Regions from separate parts of the Planococcus sp. SE5232 genome, predicted to be linked through region 2. Evidence: riboswitches for the same ligand, from Rfam matches in the RefSeq annotation. Region 2 holds a riboswitch; each other region holds the start of a gene.
What was found. A riboswitch is a leader RNA that binds a small molecule or an ion and turns the genes downstream of it on or off. The one in region 2 is predicted to bind thiamine pyrophosphate.
Positions count from the first base shown of each region.

Region 1: linked by a shared signal. The riboswitch ahead of tenI (thiazole tautomerase TenI) and the one ahead of tenA (thiaminase II) in region 2 are both predicted to bind thiamine pyrophosphate.
Region 3: linked by a shared signal. The riboswitch ahead of ACRC6Q_RS08305 (YkoF family thiamine/hydroxymethylpyrimidine-binding protein) and the one ahead of tenA (thiaminase II) in region 2 are both predicted to bind thiamine pyrophosphate.
Region 4: linked by a shared signal. The riboswitch ahead of thiT (energy-coupled thiamine transporter ThiT) and the one ahead of tenA (thiaminase II) in region 2 are both predicted to bind thiamine pyrophosphate.

Region 1 covers NZ_JBOGCP010000002.1:142,605-147,364, forward strand. Annotated here, with positions in the region: gene ACRC6Q_RS09540 (thiazole biosynthesis adenylyltransferase ThiF) at 1-116, opposite strand, end outside; gene ACRC6Q_RS09545 (thiazole synthase) at 113-880, opposite strand; gene thiS (sulfur carrier protein ThiS) at 883-1,086, opposite strand; gene thiO (glycine oxidase ThiO) at 1,103-2,227, opposite strand; gene tenI (thiazole tautomerase TenI) at 2,262-2,867, opposite strand; TPP riboswitch at 2,981-3,081, opposite strand; gene ACRC6Q_RS09565 (hypothetical protein) at 3,225-3,500, opposite strand; gene ACRC6Q_RS09570 (DUF5996 family protein) at 3,704-4,654, opposite strand.
Region 2 covers NZ_JBOGCP010000001.1:461,572-466,331, forward strand. Annotated here, with positions in the region: gene ACRC6Q_RS02145 (carbohydrate ABC transporter permease) at 1-268, opposite strand, end outside; gene ACRC6Q_RS02150 (carbohydrate ABC transporter permease) at 269-1,180, opposite strand; gene ACRC6Q_RS02155 (ABC transporter substrate-binding protein) at 1,197-2,459, opposite strand; gene ACRC6Q_RS02160 (TOBE domain-containing protein) at 2,441-2,794, shown strand; TPP riboswitch at 2,817-2,920, shown strand; gene tenA (thiaminase II) at 3,004-3,687, shown strand; gene thiM (hydroxyethylthiazole kinase) at 3,689-4,459, shown strand; gene thiD (bifunctional hydroxymethylpyrimidine kinase/phosphomethylpyrimidine kinase) at 4,471-4,760, shown strand, end outside.
Region 3 covers NZ_JBOGCP010000001.1:1,733,633-1,738,392, forward strand. Annotated here, with positions in the region: gene ACRC6Q_RS08295 (ABC transporter ATP-binding protein) at 1-1,332, opposite strand, end outside; gene ACRC6Q_RS08300 (ECF transporter S component) at 1,325-1,906, opposite strand; gene ACRC6Q_RS08305 (YkoF family thiamine/hydroxymethylpyrimidine-binding protein) at 1,908-2,498, opposite strand; TPP riboswitch at 2,587-2,692, opposite strand; partial or broken gene ACRC6Q_RS08310 (DUF4386 domain-containing protein) at 4,379-4,760, shown strand, end outside.
Region 4 covers NZ_JBOGCP010000007.1:44,537-49,296, reverse strand. Annotated here, with positions in the region: gene ACRC6Q_RS18010 (aminopeptidase) at 1-252, shown strand, start outside; gene ACRC6Q_RS18005 (SGNH/GDSL hydrolase family protein) at 265-1,185, shown strand; gene ACRC6Q_RS18000 (hypothetical protein) at 1,457-1,603, opposite strand; gene ACRC6Q_RS17995 (M20 family metallopeptidase) at 1,670-2,743, opposite strand; TPP riboswitch at 2,891-2,988, shown strand; gene thiT (energy-coupled thiamine transporter ThiT) at 3,087-3,662, shown strand; gene map (type I methionyl aminopeptidase) at 3,798-4,550, shown strand; gene ACRC6Q_RS17980 (tryptophan-rich sensory protein) at 4,672-4,760, opposite strand, start outside.

The sequences.
Region 1 (4,760 bases), on a different contig from region 2:
CTGCCTGTTCCCAGAGCTCCGGCTCCCACCACTAAAACATGCTTGTTCCTCAGTTTCCGTTGCCCTTCTCTGCCGATCGGTGCAAAAAGCTCCTGTCGTGAATATCGTCCATTCAATTAAAACTCATTCCTTCAACTGGACTGCTGGCAGTGGCATATCGTTTTTGGGGAATTCGTCCAGCTTCAAATCCCAATCTTCCTGCTTCGATCGAAAATTTCATCGCTTCGGCCATTTTTACTGGATCTTTTGCACCGGATACCGCAGTATTCAACAAGACCCCAGCCGCTCCCAATTCCATTGCAATGGCAGCATCTGAAGGTGTTCCTATTCCTGCATCCACAATAACTGGAACCTGGCATTGTTCAATTATGAAAGAAAGATTCAATGGATTGATGATTCCTTGGCCGGAACCGATGGGAGATGCTCCGGGCATGATCGCGTGGCAGCCTAATTCTTCAAGGCGCCTTGCCAGAAGTACATCATCCGACGTATATGGCAATACGGTAAATCCTTCTTTCACTAGCTCTTCCGATGCTTTTAATGTTTCAACTGGATCCGGCAGCAAGGTTTTTAGACACCCGATTACTTCAACTTTAACCATGTCACAAAGGCCCGATGCCTTAGCTAGTTTCGCGATCCGAACCGCTTCTTCCGCTGTCTTCGCTCCAGCTGTATTTGGAAGCAAGGTGTATTTTGTAATATCCAGATTTTCAAGGAAGTTAGGTTGTCCTGCTTCAAAAATATTCATCCGCCGAACTGAAAACGTCAATATTTCTGTACCTGACACATCCACGGCTTTCCTTTGTATATCAAAATCAGGATACTTTCCTGTGCCTAATAATAATCTTGATGAAAATTCGTAACCACCTATTTTTAACATAGTCATCCTCCTCCTACAAAATGCACCAATTCAATTTTATCCCCGAAAGAAATCAGAGTTTCAGCATGCTTCTCTTTCCCAACTATTTCAGCGTTCAATTCAACAATGATCACTTTCTGATTCAATTCAAAATGTCGCAGCAGCTCAGTTACCGTCTCCACCGTATTTGGTACGACCACCCGTTCTCCGTTAACCACCAACTTCATTTTCAACACTTCCTTATCAATTTTTTCTTCTGATCAATCGTTCGATACGAAAAGAAGAGAGATCAAGTGATGGTGTTTTTCCTTCAATCAAATCAGCCATCACTTCTCCCGTAATCGGCGACAGCAAGATCCCATTTCTGTAATGGCCTGTCGCGATAAATAAGCCGCTGTAGTCAGGATGTTCACTCATAAAAGGCAAACCGTCCGCAGTTTGTGGACGTATTCCAGCCCAAGCCCCTTCCCATTCTGCTTCTTCTATAGAAGGCACCAGCTTCTTTGCATTTTCCATCAATAACGAAATGCCTTTTACAGTGGTCTGCGGATTAAATGTATTCGGTATAACGGTTGCGCCTACAATGATTCTCCCGTCTTTCTTCGGCACCAGATAGCAGCCGGAAGTGAAGATCGTGCTGGATAATAACGGCGTTTTTGTCCGCACAGAAAAACATTCCCCCTTTACAGGATGGGTGATAGTCGGTAAACCCATTTTACTTAACAAGACTTCGCTCCATGCCCCCCCTGCCACCACGATATTTGCGCTCATGAAGTCCCCTTCAGATGTAGCGACTCCTGTCATTATGCCCTTAGAAGAGTGAAAGGACTGAACTTCTACATCTTCTTTAATGACAGAACCAAAAGCCTCAGCTGACTTTAAAAACCCTAATGCCAGTTGAGGAGCGGCAACTTGGCCATCTCGTTCTAGATACATGGCTCCCATCACCTCGCTAGATATTGCCGGTTCCCTTCTTCTAGCTTCATCACCCGTAAGCAATTCGGCCCGTTCGTTATTCTGTCTGTGGACTTCCAGGATTCGACGGTGCTCCTGCTGTTCTTTATCGGTTAAGGCGAGCTTCAACATCCCTTTATTGACAAGTTCAATATCAATTCCACTCGCAATCTTCAGCTCATCGGCCAAGCCGTTAAACATCGCCCTGCTGGTCTTCGCTAATAGAAAAAGCGGTCCTTCTCCTTCCAATTCCGCTTGCGCACCAAGCATCCCAGCTGCAGCACCAGATGCTTGACCAGCAAGGCGTCCTTTTTCCAATAACAACACCTCCATTCCTCTTTTCGCCAAACTATAGGCTATTGAACCGCCGATGACTCCACCCCCAACTACAATTGCTTCAAATGTTCTGTTCATAGAAATCCTCTCCTCATAGTACCAGATAAAAACTTTATTTCGCTAAACAGGAACGATAGGATCTTGCAGCCAGCAAAGGATCTTTCGCTTCGAAAATTCCTGACATTACAGCGATCCCTCTCGCTCCAGAGTTGATAACATCCCCAGTATTTCCGGGCGTTATGCCACCAATAGCAATGACTGGAATAGAAACTGATTCAGAAACATTTTTCAGTAGTTCTAAGCCTTTCGGTATCAGTCCAGTTTTTGATGAAGTCGAATAAATATGGCCACATACTACATAATCAGCCCCTTTCTTTTCGGCAAGTTGAGCTTCTTCAATCGCATGCACCGAACACCCAATCGTTAAATGTGTAAAACTTCTTTTCACACAATCTACCGGTAACGAGTGATAAGCCAATTGAACACCTTTTACATTGGAGGCAACGGCAATATCCACTCGGTCGTTTATGATTATTTTTGATAAAGGTACATTTTTATCCACCAACAACTTCACTAATTCCACTACTTCTCTTGCTGTTTTGCTCTTTTCACGTAGATGGATAAAATCAACTTCACGATGAATCCGGCTGATGATTTCTGCCAGTTGTTGTGAGGGGTGCTTATCAGTTGAGATTATATGCAACTCGCCATCTCTCATATATTGCCTCCTTTTATCGACTTTCGGAAAGTTAAAACAAATGAGTTTAATAACAACATAAAAAAACCACTCCAGCGATGGAGTGGTTTTGGGTATATCTACAGAAAAGATTGGACATACATTAACCACTTCCCTACGCTAGTTTCAACTAGATCAGGTTCAAAGGGTCCGGATTTCTCCATCTCAGTCTCAAAAGACTCCCCCAGTGTTTTATATTCAGTTATTTTGAAAATGCTAAAATCTAAAGTAAGCGTAACATCAACATCGCCATTAATCCAGTTCATCTTGTATTCAATCTTTTAAATATTCAGCAATAGAACAAGAAAAAAATAGCTATATCAGACTTTCTGTCTATATCTATTCAGTTCTGACAGGCGTTGAAGCAAGTTTTTTATACCCACACAACAACAACATACAAGCGACCGTTGCAGCTGAAAATGTACCAAAATAGATGATAGGGGAAACAGCGTACCCGAAAGCTGCAGTACTTTGCAGATTTTCTGCATTTTCCCAGGCTTTTGGAATATTGGGTCTGTAGGTGATGGTTTTTACATAGCCCACGGAAAATACAGCTGCAAAATAAAGAAGATGGACAGTTGCGGCCCCAAGCAAAGCCAACCAAATAGTTTTCATTTTCAACTTCCTTTCTTTTATTCCATAATTTAGTATATCAAGTATGTTAAGTCATGTACACAAAAAGAGTGAATTTTCAACCATCAAATTTCCCGGCAGTAAAATAGCCCTGTTTTTTAAACAAGGCCATTTCGTCATACTTCCTTTAAGAAATGAAGCTTTATCCTTCTTCACGTGAATAGCAATTACTTAAAGCAATGGCCTTATCTTTGTTGGTTTCTGTCAGTGCCATTGGATTTATCGGCACCATTTTGCTTATTCATCTTCAACGGAATAAAATAATGGTCAATGCCTTCCCACTGGAGTTCGTTGGATAAAATATCGAAACTGGAATAGAAGAAATCTTGTATAGCTTGACTTGGATCCTCAGACCTGACTGCACTTTCCAAGTCAAGGAAGTATTCGCTCAGTTTTTTATCGTAATACGCCGATTTGGGTTTCAGGTTGGGGTAAGTTAAATCTTTATAGATGAATGGATAGGGCAATACAAAAAATGTCGGGACATCGACTTTGTCGTCTCCCAACCAAAATCCATATTCAATCATCTGCTCATCAAAAGCCGCCTTTTCGATAATTTTGTCTTCCGGAAATGGTTCCATTATGTCTTTGATAATCAATAAAGACACATCAAAGGTGCCCCAAAACAATTGCGGTTTCATTTTCCGGCATCTGAGCGGACCTGCAAATCTCATTTGTTCTCGCAACGCAAAATGGAATAGCTGCAATCCCCTCATCCCATCCTTGTGATTAAATGTCAGAGGGCTATTATCTTCATTCAGGTTCTTTTTATAGGCCATTTCCTGCGGTTTTGGATTGATCATGACATTAATGCCGCCAGAATTCAGAGCTTCCATTATTTCTTCAAAATAATCCTTTATGGATTTGGAGGATTTCAATTCCAAAGATTGAACGTTGCCATCCACATTGAATAGGATTTGGCTGTTCCTGATGTCCAGATCGAGTTGAAAAACAGCTTTCTTATGGAACAGCAAACCGGTTGAGAAGCCATCAGGTGTAACATTCAGTCCGACGTGCGCCCATTGTGGTTCCTGCTGGGCAGTTTCCAGTTTTATTTTTCCCAGGATCTGTGAAATCAAATGCAGCGTAAACTTGGTATCTGCCCATTCGGTATGTCTGATAATATCAACCTTCATTTCTCTCGCCTCCGGGATTCGTATTAGTAGTTACTATACCAACTAGGGACCAATGAGAAACTCTTATTAAATGGATCTCTCCATTTATGCAGCAAGTTAGATAGAA
Region 2 (4,760 bases):
AATTGGTCCATTCCCAGGATTCCGGGAAGAAGGACGGCGGATAGGACATGACTTCTGCCATGGTCTTTAGTGACGTGGCGAACATCCACCAAAGTGGCGACAGGATCAGTAGGCTTCCTGCAGCCAGCAAGACGAAATTGAATATCCGCCACATATTATTCCGGTTTCCACGGTGTTCCAAATAGCGCAATTTTGTGTTGGGGACAGATCGGTTTTCGATTTTATCTTCTTCATCAAGAAACTTGGTTTCTTCGTTGGTTTTAGCCATTTATTTCTCCTCTCCTTCGTAATGTACCCAGCGAGGAGCCAGCTTCAGGTTGATGATTGTCAAAACAAAGACGATAACAAATAAAATCCAGGACATTGCCATGGCATAGCCCATGTTGAAATTCTCGAAGGCTTGATTCCACATATAAAGGTTGTAGAACAGCAGGGAATTTGCAGGTCCGCCTTCACCGTTCCCTGACATGATGTAGGCTTCCTGGAAAATCTGGAAGCCTCCAATCGTGCTGGTGACTACATCGAAAAATATGACTGGAGTAATCATGGGAATTGTAATATGGAAAAATTGGCGCAATCTGCTCGCTCCATCAATTTCAGCTGCTTCATAGAGATTTTTTGAAACCCCCTGCATACTGGCAAGATAGAGGAGCATTGATCCGCCGACACTCCAAAGTTTCATCAAAATTAAGGATGGCTTGGTCCAATCCGGATCATACAGCCAGTTCGGACCGTCGATGCCGACCCAGCCAAGAACGAGATTGACCATCCCGGTTCCAGGTTCAAGCAATTGCATCCAAAGCAGGTAAACGCCGACACCTGACAGTACAGCGGGCAAATAATACAAGGTCCGGAAATAACGGATGCCTGGGACCTGCTGATTCAACAGCGAAGAAATGAAAATAGCGCCTATTGTTGTCAAAGGGACGGAAAACGCAACGTAATAAATTGTATTCCAAAGGGAAGTCCGAAAAAGACCATCTTCCGTGATGAGCGATTGGTAGTTTTCCACTCCGGTGAAATTCATCTGTGATGTAATATTATAGTCTGTGAAGCTTCCTGCTAAAGAAAACAATAAAGGCCCGGCAGTGAAAGCGAAGAATCCGACAATAAACGGCAAAATGAAAATATAGCCGTATATGCTTTCCTTACGCCTCATGGTCAATTTTCTTTTTCCCATGGGATTTCCTCCTAGCTCACTGGTTTTCCTCGATTAAATTTTTCACATCCTCTTCCGCTTGTGCAAGTGCTTCTTCGGCTGTCTTTTGGCCCAAGAAGAATTCATCGACTTGCGGATTGATGTAATTGTAGAACCCTGGTGCTTCCACAGGAGCTGGTGTGAGCAAAGTATCTTCCATGCTTTCAACTGCAATCTGATAGACCATCTGGCCTTCTTCCGTTAACTCATCGGATTCTGAAGCTGCTTCTGCCGCTTCGATATTAGCAATATTATCAAAGTTTTCCACTGCCCAGTATGTCTGTGCTTCTTTACCTGTCAGATATTCGATAAACTCCCATGCGGCTTCCGGATCGCTTGATCCTTCAGGAATTTCAGCTACGAAACCGCCGCCCCAACTCGTGTGGCCGCTGCCCGGTTCGTATTCAGGAAGCTGCACTACACCGAAATTCAGGTCTTCCGCATATTCGCTGATTTGCTGGTAGAAAGTCGGCTGTTGCACGATCATAGCCAAATCACCGCTGAAGAAAGGATTTCCCTGCTGACTGTCGATTTGAGCCTGGTATGAATTGACGACATCTTCCCCGATTCTTTCTCTCCAAGATTTCAGCCAGTTCAAAACTTCAACATTTCTTTCTGTATTGATGTTGACTGTATCTGTATTATTGTCTTCACCGAAATAGTTTTGGCCGTTGGCATTCAGCAGCCAGACATCGTAACCGACTCCCCAAAGAGGATAGAAGCCGAGGCGGTCATACTCCCCATTCTCCTTTACATCCAGCTTAGTTGCGTATTCTTCCAGTTCTGCCCATGTTTCCGGTGGATCTTCCGGATCCAGACCGACTTCTTCAAAGGCGTCTTTGTTATAGAAGAGGACGCGCGTATCAGTATTGAAAGGGATGCCGTAAGAATCGCCTTCATAGAGCGTAGCCTCCCAAAGTTCAGGATAGAATTTTTCTGAGAAATCTTCATCGATGAATTCTGAAAGGTTCATGGCCTGATTTTCCTTGCCGCGGATTGCAGTAGCGTTGATGTCATTGATTACGACATCAGGAGGATTGCCCGCTGCAATGGCAGCCAGCTCTTTGGTCCAGATGTCTCCCCAAGGGCTGTACGTATGTCTGACTTCGATTTCATCCTGGGATTCATTGAAGTCAGCGACGATTTTGTCAATGATGGGGCGTCTGAGTTCCGAACCCCAGAAAGGCGATGAACTTTTTTGAAGGAAGAATTGATAAAGGTACCTATTTGATGGGGGATAAAGTGATTGATATTCCCTCATCTGTAATGACGATGCTGAGAAATGAAGGGTATGATGGCAAGGCGGTGACTTTAGGCATCCGGCCGGAACATATTCATGTCAATAACGAAGATTTGTCGGGTTTCCCAGCAAGTGAATTCGAAGCGACCATTACAGTTTCTGAATTGACAGGGGCTGAAACCATCCTCTATGCCGTATATGCGGATCAGGAATTCATCGCACGCATTGATGCTTCTACCACAATTGAAGCGGGTGATACGGCAACGCTTGCTTTTGATATGAGCCACGTACACTTTTTTGATGAGGAAACGGGAAATCGCATAAAAGCTGTAGAATTTTCTGAAACTATGATATAGTGATTTCGAAAACACAACTAAAAAACACCACTAGGGGAGCCGGATATCGGCTGAGACGGGCATAAGCCTGGACCCTTTGAACCTGATCTGGATCATACCAGCGGAGGGAAGTGGCGGCCGTCTGCTATTTCCATTATCGACTGCATACGCCGCTTCCCTTTACTGGGAAGCGGTGTTTTTTGTTTTGTGGAAGAAAAGGAGATGGAGAAATGGCATTTTGCAAAGAAGTAAGAAAAGAATGCGACACCCTGTGGCAAGCTAGTTTTGATCACCCATTTGTGAAAGGAATCGAAGACGGGACGTTGCCGATTGATAGATTTCGCTTTTATGTAATGCAGGATGCCTATTATTTGACGCATTTTGCGAAAGTGCAGGCTATTGGCGCATCCAAAGCTGCAGATCTGGAAACCACTCAGCGTTTTGCCATCCATTCTGCACATACCTGCAGTGCTGAGCTGGCGCTTCATGAATCGTTCATGGAAATTCTCGAAGTCACTGAAGAAGAGTGGACTGTTTTTGAACCTTCTCCGACCGCTTACGCCTATGTATCGCATATGTACCGCTCATCCGAAGGCGATTTAGCGGATGTGCTGGCGTCCATTTTACCTTGCTACTGGCTTTATTACGAAATTGGAGAGCGGTTGAAAAATGCGGAACCCGATCATCCGATCTACAACCGGTGGATCGCAACTTATGGTTCCGAGGAGTTTGGGGCATTAGTCAACGAACAGATTGCCCGTATGGACAGGCTGGCAGAAGGGCTGCCGGAAACGCGCCGGCAGGAGTTGAAAAACCGTTTCCGGAAGAGCAGCTATTATGAATGGAATTTCTGGGATCAGGCTTGGAAAAAAGAATCCTGGTCCGTAGATTCCATCGACAAAGTAGGTGTCTAATATGCTCCAGCAGATAAGAAGTGAAAATCCGCTTGTCCATTGCATCACCAATCATGTTGTTTCCAATTTTCAAGCCAATGGGCTGCTGGCGATCGGTGCATCCCCGATCATGGGAGAAGCACCTGAAGAAGCGGCAGAACTTGCTGCAATGTCGAAGGCGTTGTCGTTGAATATCGGAACTTTACATGCACAATCTTTGAAAAGTATGCTGATTGCCGGAGTATCGGCCAATCGGCTGGGAATACCTGTGGTCCTGGATCCTGTCGGCGTAGGAGCCAGTAACTTTCGAAAGCAGGCGGTCCGCGAAATTCTGGACACAGTTGACGTCAGCGTCCTTCGGTGCAACGCAGGAGAGCTTGCAGCTATAGCCGGGAAACAGTGGCAGTCAAAAGGTGTTGATGCCGGAGAAGGGCTCCTGGACGTCAGAGAACTTGCCGTCTCCACTGCTCAGAAATTAGGGTTGGTAGTCGCAGTCACTGGAAAAACGGATATTGTCACAGACGGAAAAAGTGTAACGGAAATTTCTTTTGGTGATCCGATCATGGCTTCGATTACGGGAACGGGCTGTTTGCTCAGCAGTATTGTGGCTGCAGCCTTGGCAGTCCAACCAGAGGATCCTTTAAAGACTGTCGGCAATGCGCTGCACTTTTATGCGATTGCTGGACAGAAGGCCGCGAAGTCTGCAGTTCTTCCAGGGGATTTTCAAGTCGCTTTCCTCAATCAACTTGCCAGGCTGACGGACAGTGAAGTGAAAGAACATGTCTATTTATAGGAGGAAATACTATGAGTAAAATTCCACAAACGTTGACGATAGCCGGATCGGATTCTGGAGGAGGCGCCGGGATCCAGGCGGACCTGAAAACATTTCAGGAGCTCGGTGTCTATGGCACATCTGTAATCACGGCCGTGACGGCTCAGAATACGACGGGAGTCACAGACATCTACCCAATGTCGTCTCAGGCTGTAAAGACGCAATTGAAGGCAGTGGGAAGTGATTTCGAGATTGCGGCTGTGAAAACGGGCATGCTGTTCAATCCGGAAATCATTAAGGAAACTGCTGCGGCCGTTCGAGA
Region 3 (4,760 bases), 1.3 Mb from region 2:
CTTGCCGGTCATTTGGCCGTCTTTGATGAGCAGTACCGAATCGGCAAGGCTCGCCGCAAACTCCATGTCATGCGTGACAATCAAAAAAGTCGTGCCTTCTTTGGAGCGCTGGTCAATCAAACCGTAAAGTTCGAGCAGCGCGGCGGTATCCTGCCCCGAAGTCGGTTCATCCATCAGCAGTACCGGCCGTTTATCGGCGAGCATGGCGGCTATTGCGACACGCCGTTTTTGGCCGTGGCTGACGGCGAAAGGATGTGCCTTTTTTATTTCCTCCAGCCGCAGATTGACCATCAATTCATGAAGCTGGTCGTGGGTCGAAGCACCAGAATACGCCACTTCCTGGTCGACACGTTGTGTCAGGAACAGGTATTCTGGAGACTGCGGCACGTAGCCTGTTCCGTCGGACTCGATTGTTCCAGTCGTCTTTTTATAGATGCCGCAAAGTAACTTCATGAGAGTCGACTTGCCGCTGCCATTCGGTCCGGCGATGACCACAACTTCGCCTCGGTGGGCGGAAAACGTTGATGGAGAGAGCAGTTGCTTATTCTTGATTGTTACTGAGAGTTCTGCAGCATGTAACGCAGTTTCCGGTTGGACTGCGGGTTGCCGTACAGGAAACAGAACCGACGGCCGTGTTGTGAATTTCTGATCGGCGACGATATTTCCGTCACCGCCCATTTGAATTTCACGTCCGAAAAACGAACCCCAGCTGTCCAGCCGGTGTTCGACTGCAACGATGGTCAAATTGGCTTGTTGCTGCAGCTGTTCGAGCCACTGGACGAATTGTTTGGCGGTATACGGATCTAGGTGAGACAACGGCTCATCAAGCAATAGAACCTCGGGATCCATGATCAGCGCACAAGCAGTAGCGACGCGCTGTTTCATCCCTCCGGACAAGGATTGGATAATAGTATGCCGCAGGTGCGTCAATTGGGTCAGCTCCAAAACTGCCTGGATGCGCGGGTCCATTTCATCATATGATGTCTGCAGATTTTCCAGCGTGAATGCAAGCTCTTCTTCCACGGTCGGCATGCAGAACTGTGAATCCGGATCCTGGAAAACAGTTGCCACGCGGTGATTGATTTCCCCGGCGGCATAGTCAGCTGCAGGCTTTCCGAACAATAAAATCTCACCATCGACCAGACCGTCGCAGTTCTCCGGATATAAACGATTCAGCAAATACAACAAGGTACTTTTTCCGCAGCCGCTTGGGCCGGTTAAGACCAGCCGCTCGCCCCGGTAGACCGAAAAGGTTATGCCGGTCAAGGTCTTCGCTTCATCTTCCGGAAAGCGGAACGATAGACCATTTAAAGAGAAGATTTCATCAGGCATTAATATCACCTTTTTTCGCACGTGCAATTGCATAGCCACGCAGGGAACCGGTCGCAAGTAAAGCATCTCCGATATACTTGCCGCCGATTCCTGCGATGATGGCGCCGCTGAGGACTCGGATAGTGAACATCAACGCGACAAAAGAAGGATCGAGTGCTGCATAGCCCGAGATGAAATATCCGTAGACGAAGCTGAAGACGGCTGAACCGATGCCGGCAAGCATCAGCACCAGGATGTTGAAATGCTTATAGCCGGTCAATGCGAACGCGGCTTCAGCACCGAGCCCTTGAATGACGCCGGAAAGAATCAGGCGGGGGCCCATGGCATTGCCGATCAATACTTCGATTGCAGCGGCCATCGTTTCGGACATAAAGGCAGCGCCCGGTTTGCGGATGATGTACATGCAGATGATCGATACGATGAACCAGATGCCGAACATCCATTCATAGGCGAGAGGGCCGATGACTGCAGCCCATATGTTGGCTGCATGGACAAACAGCAAGTAGATGATACCGAAAACGACCGCAAACAGGGACATCAACACCACTTCTTTTAATTTCCACGATTTCAGCATCTTACGCACCTCCGTGGGACGGGCTGTTGATGCTCATCGATACCGTCATCACCAAGTGGCGGTGTTCTTCGGAACGCGCATTGGTGAATGCTTCTTCGTAAAAGGCGAAGACGTCATGGATATCGCCATGGATGCCGCTTGCGTAATGCATTGAGTCGTTGAAGACGCCCTGCTTTTTAGCGCGGTCCACTTCCCGGTAGATGACCGCCATGTAATCCGGATTGTTCATCGGGTACAGCGCAAACTGGGAAGAGACGTATTGCTTCGTGTCGTCGGTGTTCAACAGCACATCGTCTTTTTCCAAATAGACGTCCCCGGATGAATCGCCGGGGCAGCCGATCGAGAAGGTGCCGGACAATGCGACGTGCTCTCCGGTTTTTGCAGTATGCAACGCCAGTGCTTTCGCGACGTTGAAGACGTGATTCTGTTTGCCGCGAATGACGGTTGAGACGTCATCGGTGTGCATCCAGACGTTCGACGTGTCCGTTTCGTTCAAGGCTCCTTTGATGACTTTGATGAAACCGCCGGTCATCGGATGCAGCGAGAAGCGAAATCCGACTATCGGGCTGGTCCCGCATTGCAATGGTTCCATATCGACATTCCTCCTAAAAATTTGCACAAAAAAGGCTGCATCCGCGAAGATGCAGCCATAATCTACAAATAATCAAAAGGAATTATTTCAGAAATACGCCACACTTCCTCACGCAGGTATTATCCTGATCGAGTCTTAAGGGATCGAAGCTTGCGCTTGCATCTCAGCCATAATGGGCACCCCTAGTGCAGTAAACGGTATGCGGTTTTTGTGTTCGGGTTGTTCCCGATGGGTTTAGTGTAGAGGAAGTGGTAGGAGATGTAAAGAGGAAGATTGGAAAGATGTGCGAAGTGGCAGTTTGGATTGATGTGCTGGAATCGTATCGGTCGCTTTGGATAGGGCAAAGACGATTGCTCCTGCGCAAGCTCGTCGCCAATGAGGCCCCAGGAACGCCTGGCTCCTCATTGGCTCAAGCACTAAGTTGAAAAAGAGAATTCGTCTTATTGCTCCGCCGAGCCTTGAGACGCGCCGGTGCTTAGTAAGTTGATGGGAGAATATATACACATATAGCGCCCAATGAAATATATTTGTGACTTTCACCGTTATTTTTCACATAATATCTCCGTCCCTCATTTTAATCAGCTTCTCTAAATTCTTCTGCAACAAAAGCGGTAGACCTTCCAAACTGAACGTCATTTTGTAACGCCAGATCGATTCCTTCCACTGCCGCTTTCGAATGCGTCCACAATCCTCTTCTGTCATCCAGGATTGAACCTGCAGAACCAAATCGGCAATAAACGTTCCTATGCTATCTTTGTTTTGCATTGTATCGAGTAATGGGATATCCAGTACGACAATATCTGTTTCAACAATTGATAGTTTGCTCGTTCAAAATTCTTTCCACTTTGCTTGTCCAGATAGATATCCCGTTATTTATTGATGCCCATTTTTTGCATGGCTTCTTTTGGCGGCTTCATTTTGATTTTGCTGCTTACACGTATGCAACCAAATTTAAGATGTTCCATAGTTTACCTTTAAAATACCCATTTCCCTTAAATATGCCTGGAAAACGTTCGTAAAAATACATGTAAATTCGCGAACATTCGTAAAGTGTTTTAACATGTTTACGAACACCGTTTTAGGTCATTTTCAGCTGTTTTCAATGCGTTCGTAAAAGTTTACTTTTACGACCGGATTGAAATGAAGGAAGTCCTGGTGTTGATGCTATGTAAAGAAAATTATTAGCAAAGCTAAAAGAGTTTCTTTTTTACATTGGCGTTGAATTAAATCGCTGTTTGAAAAAAAGAAAGGTATTTGGAATTGTTAACAATTGATTAGAGGTCTAGGGTTGAAATGAAAAAATGTGAAAATTCTTAATTTTGTGTTTTAATATCATTAGTAGTCTCGATAAGAGTATAATTCCTAATATCATCTTTCGGAAAGTATAAAAGAGTCGTGAAATGTATTTTACTGTTTTAGCCGCATTTTTAAAAAAGGAAGAACGAGAAGTGAAGAGGTAGCAGGAGTTTATGAGCTAAACGTTATATTTCTCCTCAACTACATAGGAAAGAACAATCTTTCTTAAGAACTCAAAATACAACAGTAGTTATTACTACAGTAGTTATTACTACTTGATTACTCTAAGCTAAGGCCTGGGGACGACTCATTCAAAGAAATTAGGAGAGTGCGTAAAGCATACAATAATGTAGGAACTTATACTCGAAATGTAGTTGAGAAGAAGGATTGATTTTATACTAGTAGGAATTTACATACGATGTTTTCAAAAATAGCATCATAAGTCTGGAAAACTCTTATGATTTTATTATTTTATTCATTTTGTGAAGTCGAAACGAAGAGTTAAAGAGATTAAAATGAAGAGCGTTAGGCCAGAAAAATCATAACTTTATTATGCGCGAATTACAGGGTTCAGTTTGCTGCTGATGGCAATCATCGCCCTCTTCGCTAATTTTTTTGTGTTTGAAAGCCTGGTCGTACCTGAAAATGCAGCAGCAACCGTGGAGAACCTTCTTACCGATGACTTGTTGTTCCGTTTTGGCATTGCGGATTTCATTATCGTGCTTCTTCTGAATGTCGTTGTGTCCTGGTCACTTTACATTCTATTAAGACAAGTAAATAAAAACTTTTCGTTGCTGGCAGCTGGATTCAGATTGGTTTTTACAGCCATTTTTGCAGCAGCCATGTTCAATTTTTTAAGCGTTTTACAATTGATAGGAGGAGAAATGTAGTTGGGGGTGATGGAAACAAGCCAATTGCAAGCTCAGGTTATGTTGCTGATTGATGCCTTTAATAATGGGTGGCTAA
Region 4 (4,760 bases), on a different contig from region 2:
GACTCGAACATCTTGTTCTACAATACCTTGTTTGATGAAAATGCTTCGAACCATTTAGCGATCGGCGATTCTTATCCGACCTGTTATGAAGGGGCACGTGACCTGGAGCGCAATCAATTGGCTGCCATTGGCTTGAATACATCGATTGTCCATGAAGATTTTATGATTGGCAGTGACGGAATGGATATTGATGGCATCACAGCAGATGGTTCAAAAGAGCCTATCTTCCGAAATGGAAACTGGGCATTCTAAGAGGTGAGTGAAATGAAAAAATTTTGGATTGCGGCCATGGCCGGACTTTTCCTGTTCAGCGGATCGGCTAATGCGCAGGCAGAGATTAAACTACCAGCAGCTTATGTAGCCATCGGTGATTCGTTGGCAGCTGGGCAGACACCCGAACGCCAAATAGATACGGGCTATGCAGATTTGATTGCCCAAGAGCTGTCACGCAACCAACCTGTCGCATTCTATTCGAAAAACCTGGCATTTCCCGGTTTTACAACGGCTGATGTGTTAGACAGCATCCAAACCGATGAGGCAAAGGAAGTACTGGCATCCGCCAATCTGATTACCGTATCAGCAGGGGCGAATGATCTGCTGCGTCTCGTACAGAATGATTCAGTACAGGGATCGCTGACGTTCCAGCAGGTGCAGGCGGATTTTGCACTCAATGATGCACGCAAGAACATGGAGCTGATTTTGGCTGAGCTTACGGAGCAATCTCCGGACGCAGCGGTTTATGTAATGGGTTATTATTTTGCCTATCCGCATGTGCGTGACAGCCAAAAGAGCGGAACGGCCAAACAGCTTGACCGTCTCAATCAAATTCTCCAGGAGTCTGCTGAAAAGGCAGGAGCCGTTTTTGTATCAGTAGACAAGCCATTTGGTGAAAATGCCGTAGATAAAGTTCCGAATGCAGCCGACGTCCATCCGAATGCAGTCGGCTACCAGGCGATGGCCAATGCGTTCTTCGATGAATACCAGGCAGCTTGGACAGTCGAGGACTTGGAATTGCCACCGCCGAACCCATTGTCTTTCGAGCAGATAATGGAAGCACAGGATCAAGAAGAGCAAGATGGCCAAGACCAAGAGGCTAATGATTCGGAAGAAACAGCACAGCGCCCATCTGAAAGCAGCCCAACCGGCTACTTTGCATTGCGCGAAGCAATGCCTTATTATATCTAGAAAAGCGTAAGCAGCCGTCAAGCCCCGACAAGCGCTGGAAGCCTTGCCGGTAATGGCGTTCTTCAGCCATTGCTGGAAAGGCTGAAGCGACTCGAGGGGCTGGCTGCTGGAGCTGGACAAAGAAAAGCGTAAGCGCCCATTTAGAGGAACGTAAGCTAAAAGCGCAACTTCCTGTCGCAACGCTTACATGATCCGCATCCTGCGGACCTCCAATTCTTTATAAAACTCAAAAAAACGTTCCGGCATATTTTATGCCGGAACGTTTTTTGGTTTAGCGTTTTTTATCACGCGATGTAGATTGTTTGGAAGCTGGTTGTCCAGCTTTTCCTTGTTTTCTTTTATTTAATACTTTACGGATGATCGGGTAAGCGATGGGACCGTATTTTATCGCAGATTTCACTAGTCTTCCAATTGCCATTTAAATCTCTCCATTCATGGGGTTAGTTATTGTTATTTTCCCGAATTTTGCAGAATGCAAACCTATTTAAGCAGATTGGGCATGAGCCAAGAGGATATCCTTGTACGCATGGACGCTTGAAATCGTTACGTATTCAGCATTGCCATGCCAATCATCGCCGCTTGGACCGAATTCTATTGCCCCTTCGCCGCCGGTCACCGCTGCATAATAACGCGTATCTGCAGCGCCATGCTGGCCGAATAAAACAGGTTCCTGATCTGTAGTATCCAGAATCGCCTTTTGCAGGCTCTGGATATAGGGATTTTCTTTTGTTGTTGTCAGGGCTGGGGTAGATCCTGACGCTTTGTAGTCCATATCGAGATCCAAGGTTTCAGCCAAGTCTGCCAATTGGCGAACGATCTCGTCTTTGTCCTGTCCGGGCATGAAGCGGATATCATAGGACATTTCGCACGTTTCAGGAACCACATTGTAACGGTCTCCTGCTTTGATGATCGGCAAATTGACGGAAGGCTGCTCGTAATATTCCGTTGATTCTTTTCTGAAAGGAAGCTCAGAGATAGCCATGTGGAATTTCATCGCAGATTCAATGGCGTTGATGCCTTCCCAAGGACGGCTCCCGTGGGCCGGTTTGCCTTTGAACGTCATATCCATCCGCAGGATACCTTTGGATTGCAGGCCAACTTTCAATCCCGTAGGTTCACCGCAAATGACGAAGTCACCATGGAAGCCTTGTTCGACCAGCCACTTGGAAGTGTTTCGGCCGCCAATCTCTTCGTCCGTTACAATATGCAGCTGCACCGTGCGCTCTAGGCCGGAACTGTCCAGCTCGATAAAGGCCTGCATCATCGCGGCAACTCCGGCTTTCATGTCAGCGGCGCCGCGGCCATAGATGCGGTCCTGCTCTTCGACTGGGACAAACTGTTCTTTATGGCCAGGAACGACGTCGACGTGGCCATTCCAAACGATGGTCTCGGTGCCTTGCCCTTTAGCGGCAGTCAGCATCAGATAACCTTTATTGTCATGGACAGTAACGGTTTCTCCTTTGGATTTCAGCCAATCTGCACAAAAAAGAAGAGCTTCATTGGCTCCATCTTTAGTATCGCTTTGAATTTTAATCAGTTCCTTCAACAATTCAATCATATTTTCGGCAAGCCCAGAATCCCGGCTGCCTTCACCACCTTTCAACTATCTTCATCATGTAATTCTTTACCCTATCAGGCTATCTTAAAACAGCCTTGCACAAAATGAAACCCTTGTGTACAATACAGGTGAATGCTAAATATCTGTATACACCACAAGGGGAGCTTTTGCTGAGAGTGAACATTTGTTCTTACCCTTTGAACCTGTAAGTTAACACTTGCGCAGGGATGTGGATGGAAACCGGCCCTTACAACGGCGACAGGCTCTGTCCTGTCGCCGTTTTTAATATGGTTTTATTCACGGCCCTTCTGGTGATGTGCATAACACATTAAAGGAGGAAGTCATGAGAAATAAAAAAGTATTGTTGATGATGGAAATTGCCATTTTCGCAGCTCTTGGATTTGTGTTGGATTTCGTTTCTTTCCGGATGCCACAGGGGGGTTCAGTCAGCCTGGTGATGATTCCAATTGTATTGATCGCTTTCAGAAGAGGCGTCGGTGCCGGAGTGCTGACAGGATTCCTGGTCGGGCTGCTGCAGATTGTCTCAGGGTTTATCTCTGTGGCGCCCTTGTCTTTCGGATTCGTCGTCATGCAGGTCATATTGGATTATCTTCTCGCCTACGGAGTCGTGGGGCTGGCGGGTGTCATGCGTGGGAAGTATCTGCAGCATGCACATGCCAAGCAAACAGGGAAGATGCTGACGGCTGTTGTTGCCGGTGTGTTACTTGCTTCTGCGCTGCGCTACCTCGTCCATGTCATTACCGGCATCCTGTTCTTCGGCATGTTTGCTGAAGGCAATGTGGTCATTTACTCGGTGATTTATAATGCAACGTATATGATCCCGGTATTTTTGCTTGCCGCCTTTGTCTGTGCTGCGCTTTTTGCAGCAGCTCCGAGACTGGTGGATGCTGAAGCTTGAAATATGGAAGGCTGTCCTCGGACAGCCTTCTTTTTTTATGTCGATTTTCCCGGATTTATTGAAACGGGTCAGGAGCCCCTGATTTAATTTTGTGGTATAATTCTTGAATAGAAAAGCTTGAAAGAAGGGTCATTGATGATAGCAACTAATGAAAAAGATATTGAAATGTTGAAAAAAGCCGGCCAAATGGTGGCTGAAATTCGTGAAGCGATGAAGGCGGCTACTAAAGCTGGAGTCACTACGAAGGAAATTGACGAATTGGGCGGCAAATTGTTCGAAGAGCTGGGCGGCGTTTCCGGACCTAAATCAGAGTATGATTTTCCTGGATTCACCTGCATCAGTGTCAACGAAGAAGTGGCACACGGAATTCCGGGTGACCGCGTGATCCAAGACGGCGATATCGTCAATATCGACGTTTCTGGCTCATACGAAGGATTCTTCTCCGATACCGGCATTTCCTTTGTTGTAGGCGAAGGGCATGCGGACAAGGAAAAAATCTGTGAAGCTGCAGCTTCAGCTTTCGATCGCGCGATGACAAAAGTCAAAGCCGGTGCAAAGCTTAACCAAATTGGTAAAGCAGTGGAACGTGAGGCGAAAGAGCAGGGCTTGTTCGTTATCAAGAATTTGACCGGCCATGGCATCGGCAAATCGCTGCATGAAGCTCCACAGCACATCCTGAATTATTACGATGCGTGGGAGACGACCATCCTGAAAGAAGGCATGGTGCTGGCTGTAGAGCCGTTTATCTCGCAAAAGGCCGAGCACATTGTGGAATCAGGCGATGGCTGGACATTCATCACACCGGATCAGTCATTGGTGGCGCAAATCGAGCATACTGTGCTCGTTACAAAAGGCGAGCCGATCCTGCTGACCAAAATGGATAAATAAGAATTGTAAAAAAATCAAGGGATCCGGAGCAAATGCCGGATCCCTTTTGTTTTTCGATTTATTATCAAAGTCTGGAAACGAAAAACTGTGGACACCCTTTAGAATCGGGTTGCCCACAGTTTTACTGAACTGCTGGGGCAGTTCTTTTTTTAATTAGCAGAATACCGGTCAAAATGACGCCGCTCAGGAAAAGGGCGGCCGTTGTCACCA